2 regions of the Brevundimonas sp. GCM10030266 genome follow, and region 2 is predicted to be linked to the other one. Evidence: riboswitches for the same ligand, from Rfam matches in the RefSeq annotation. Region 2 holds a riboswitch; the other holds the start of a gene.
What was found. A riboswitch is a leader RNA that binds a small molecule or an ion and turns the genes downstream of it on or off. The one in region 2 is predicted to bind cobalamin.
Positions count from the first base shown of each region.

Region 1 (2,000 bases), on a different contig from region 2:
CCCGCCGATGAAGGCGAGGGCGACGACGGCGGGGCCATGTTCCCGACCGGAAACCTGATCGACGCGCTGGACGTCCCCGAGGATCTGGTCGCGGGCGGCAAGCTGACCGTCACGATGATCAATGCGGGTATCCCGACGATCTTCGTCAACGCCGCCGACCTCGGCTACGCGGGCACGGAGCTGCAGGAGGCCATCAACGGCGATCCGGCGGCCCTGAAGCGGTTCGAGGCCCTGCGCGCCATCGGGGCGCTGAAGATGGGGCTGATCGACAGCCTCGAAGGCGCGGCCAAGCGCCAGCACACGCCCAAGATCGCCTTCGTCTCGCCGCCCAGGGACTATGTCTCATCCAGCGGCAAGGCGGTCGCGGCGGCCGATGTGGACCTGCTGGTCCGCGCCCTGTCGATGGGCAAGCTGCACCACGCCATGATGGGCACGGCGGCGGTGGCTATCGGGGCGGCGGCGGCGATCCCCGGCACGGTGGTCAATCTGGCGGCGGGGGGCGGCGAGCGTCAGTCGGTGCGCTTCGGCCACCCGTCCGGGACCCTGCGCGTCGGCGCCGAGGCCGTGCAGCAGGACGGCGGCTGGACCATCACCAAGGCGATCATGAGCCGGAGCGCCCGACGTCTGATGGAAGGCGCGGTCTTCGTTCCGGACGACACGATCTGAAAATCACATAATCATATAAAGATATCTTTATGTGATTATTGACATCCGGCGCGTCTGTGTCAGTCTGGCGGCGTCGTGGTTCTGCGCGTCCTCTCCGGAGGGCGCGGAGCTAAGAGGGAAGCCGGTGTGAAGCCGGCGCTGCCCCCGCAACTGTGAGCGGCGAGCCGAAGGTTCATCTCGTGTCACTGGGAGTCCAATCCCGGGAAGGCCGGACCGGAAGCCGTGACCCGTGAGCCAGGAGACCTGCCCCGACAGATAACGTCCTCCGGCGGGGTGTCCGGTCAGGTCGCATGAGCGCCGCGACGGGACTGATCCGCGCGGGCGATCGCGCGTCCCTGTCCGCTGTCCCGCCACAGCATCAACGGCAGAGACTCCCATGACCGCCGCCGACTTCACCTTCACCCTCTCGAGCATCGCGTTCGACGAGGACTATCACCCGGCCGAGAGCACGCGGCTCACCACCAATTTCGCCAATCTGGCCCGGGGCGAGAGCCGTCAGGAGAACCTGCGCAACACCCTGCGCATGATCGACAACCGGTTCAATTCGCTTGCGGATCAGGACAATCCGCGCGGGGACCGCTACGCGGTGGAGCTCAACATCGTCTCGGCGGCGCTGAACGTCGGGGGCGAGGATGACCGGGAGTCTTTCCCGCAGTTCGAGATCCTGCAGACGATCGTGGTCGACAGGGAGACGGGCGAGCGGACCAACGGCATCGTCGGCAACAACTTCTCATCCTACGTCCGCGACTACGACTTCAGCGTCGTTCTGCCGGCCCATATGAAGGCCAATCCGGGCGCCTTCGCTCCGGCGGACTACGGCGACCTGCATGGCAAGCTGTTCAGGCATTTCCTGAACTCGGCCGCCTATCGGGAAGCCTTCGCCAAACCGCCGGTGATCTGCCTGAGCGTGTCGAGCAACAAGACCTATCACCGCAACGGCAAGGCGCATCCGGTGCTGGGCCTGGAGTATGAGAACGACGCGTTCTCGCCGACCGACGACTATTTCGCGAAGATGGGGATGAAGGTCCGCTACTTCATGCCCCGGGGCAGCGTGGCGCCCTTCGCCTTCTACCACATCGGCGATCTGACGGCGGACTACACCGATCTGGAGCTGATCAGCACCATCGCGACGATGGAGACCTTCCAGAAGATCTATCGGCCCGAAATCTACAACGCCAACTCGCCGGCGGCCGACCAGTACCAGCCGAGCCTGAAATATCAGGACTATTCCCTGACCCGCATCGTCTACGACCGGGAGGAGCGCAGCCGGCTGGCCGTCGAACAGGGACGCTTCGTCGAGGAGCGGTTCATCAGGCCGCATCGGGCCCTGCTGG
Region 1 covers NZ_JBHTCY010000002.1:262,064-264,063, reverse strand. Annotated here, with positions in the region: gene prpF (2-methylaconitate cis-trans isomerase PrpF) at 1-666, shown strand, start outside; cobalamin riboswitch at 726-932, shown strand; gene ACFQQC_RS07760 (DUF1852 domain-containing protein) at 1,043-2,000, shown strand, end outside.
Region 1: it holds a riboswitch for cobalamin, as region 2 does, so the genes downstream of both, ACFQQC_RS07760 (DUF1852 domain-containing protein) here and ACFQQC_RS03485 (TonB-dependent receptor plug domain-containing protein) in region 2, are expected to answer to the same signal.

Region 2 (2,794 bases):
CCGCCTCATAACCTTCCGCCGTTTCCGGCGACAGGACCGGGAAGACGGCCAGCCCGTAGCAGTAGTCGCAGGCGGCCTGGCTGACGGACGGCGCCTTGAAGCCGGTGCCGTAGGCGCCCGACAAGGTGAAGCCCGGGCCGAAGTCCCACGCCGCCGAGACGCGGCCGGTGGTCTTGGAGCCGAAGTCCGTATCGTCGAAGCGCAGGCCGCCGGTGACGCTCAGGGCCTCCGTGACCTGATAGCGGCCGGTGGCGAAGGCCGCGGTGTTCTCAAGGCTGACGTCGGCGCCCGTCGACAGGCTGCCCTGGCTTTCCTCCCGCTCGGCGCCGAAGGCGTAGGTGGTCGCGCCCGTCTCGCCATTGGCCTGCCAGCGATAGGCCTGACGGTCGGCCTCGAAGACCGAGCCGAAGGCGCTGAAGGTCTCGCGCTCGATGTTCGAGCCCGAGACGCTGAACTGATGTTCCAGACCCAGCGCATCGACGGTGGCGCGGAGGACGCCGGACCACTGTTCGGACTCCGACCGGTCGGCGTTGTCGGAGATGGGGAAGCCGTTATCGAGGTCGGCCTCACTGCGCGACCAGCGGGCCGAACCGTCCAGCTTCACCGCCGGAGAGACGGCATAGCGGCCGCGCACGCCGACCGTGGTGTTGTCGAACCCGTCGGCTTCCGGATTGCCGTTCGCTTCATCCGCGACGGAGATGCCGTCGGTGGTGAAGCGCGAGACATAGCCGCCCAGCGCCCAGGTCTCATTGGCCGTGCCGACGGCCAAGCGACCGCGCGCGGTGTCGAAGCTGCCGGCCTCGGCCTCGGCGCGGACGCCGTTGATCTCGCGGGTGGTGAAGGCGATCACGCCGCCGATGGCGTCCGAGCCCCACAGCGAGGACTGCGGACCCGACAGGATTTCGATGCGCTCGACATCCCCCAGATCGAAGCCTGAGAAATCATAGGCGCCGTTCGGCTCGGCCGCGTCGTTCACGGGTGCGCCGTCGACCAGCACCAGGGTCTTGCCGGGCGTCGCGCCACGCATGCGGACCTGGGCCACGCCCCCATAGGCGCCCGAACGCGTGACCGACAAGCCGGGCACGTCGCTGAGGATGTCGGCGGCGAAGACGGCGCCGCGCTGTTCAATGGCGGCGCTGTCGATGACGCGGGCGCCGGGCGTATCGCTGACGATGGCCGGGATGCGGGTGGCGGTGACCACCACTTCTTCCAGCTCATTCGCCGATTGGGCGAAGGCCGGGGCGGCGAGGGCGGCGGTCAGGGCCGCCGTGGACAGGAGAATGGAGCGCTTCATTGAGCGGGAACCCCTTCGGCCCCGCGAAGACGCGCGTGGGGCCATCATGAGCGAGCCGATCCGCCGGGCCTGAATGGTCCGGACGGCGCAAGATCGGGTCGCTGCGACGGAAGTCCCGCGCTGCTGTCTGGTCCCGGACAGGAGCGAGCGACGGTGGCGGCCAGGTCTCCTGGCTTGCGGGTCAAAACTCGAAGCCCTCGCCTTCCCGGCCCGGGGACCAGTGGCGCCGGGGCGAGCCCCGGACGGACAGCGAACTCGCCGCCTACAGTTGCGGGCACAGCCGCGGTGTCTGACCGCGTTCCCTTAACCGCCGGTGCGGCTTGTCGCAGTGCGGCGATGCTTGTGCAAGACGGGCGGATCACGCTTGAGAGGACGGCCCTGATCCGTCACCCTGACGCCACGCATGAACGCTCCCCTCGCCCACCCGCCGCAAACCGACGCCGTTCCCTCGCTGGAGGGCGCGACGCCCTTCATGGCGCAGTATCTGACGGCCAAGGCCGGGCAGCCGGACGCCATCCTCTTCTTCCGGATGGGCGACTTCTACGAGCTGTTCTTCAGGGACGCCGAGATCGCGGCGGCGGCGCTGGGCATCACCCTGACCAAGCGGGGCAAGCATCAGGGCGAGGATATCCCGATGGCCGGCGTGCCGGTGCATGCGCTGGACGGCTATCTGGCGCGGCTGATCCGGCAGGGGTTCAAGGCGGCGATCTGCGAACAGCTGGAAGACCCCGCCGAGGCCAAGAAGCGCGGCGGCAAGGCGGTGGTGCATCGCGGCGTGGTGCGGGTGGTCACGCCGGGCACCCTGACCGAGGACAGCCTGCTGGATGCGCGCGGCGCCAACCGGCTGGCCGCCGTGGCGGTGCGCAAGGGGCGGGCGGCGGTGGCGGTGGTCGAGCTGGCCGGAGGACTGGTCGATGTGGTCGCCTGTCCGCTGGAAGACCTCGGCGCAACCCTGGCCTCGTTCCGACCGTCGGAGGTTCTGGTCCCGGACCGGCTGTTCTCGGACGAGGACACGAAAGACGCGCTGAACAGTTCGGGCGGGGTGGTGCAGGCCCTGCCGCAGGCTCTGGCCGAGCCGGTCGGGGCCAAGGTGCGGGTGGAGCGGCTGTATGGCGTCGCCTCGCTGGACGGCTTCGGCGCGTTTGAAGAGGCCGAGGTCTCGGCCCTGGGCCTGATCGCCGCCTATCTGGAGACGACGCAGGCCGGCAAGATCCCGGCCCTGACGCCGCCGCGCCGCTCGGGCGATACCGGCTTCCTGGCCATCGATCCGGCGACCCGGCTCAGCCTGGAGATCGACCGCACCCAGCGCGGCGAACGCGACGGCTCCCTGCTGGCCTGTATCGACCGGACCGTGACATCGGGCGGGGCGCGCGCACTGGCCGAACGGATCGCCCGGCCGCTGCGGGACACCATCTCCATCAATCACGGACTGGATGCGGTCGAATGGCTGCTGGAGCGGCGCGACCTGCGCCGGGATGTTCGCGACGGGCTGAAGGCGTC
Region 2 covers NZ_JBHTCY010000001.1:667,405-670,198, reverse strand. Annotated here, with positions in the region: gene ACFQQC_RS03485 (TonB-dependent receptor plug domain-containing protein) at 1-1,294, opposite strand, end outside; cobalamin riboswitch at 1,457-1,599, opposite strand; gene mutS (DNA mismatch repair protein MutS) at 1,698-2,794, shown strand, end outside.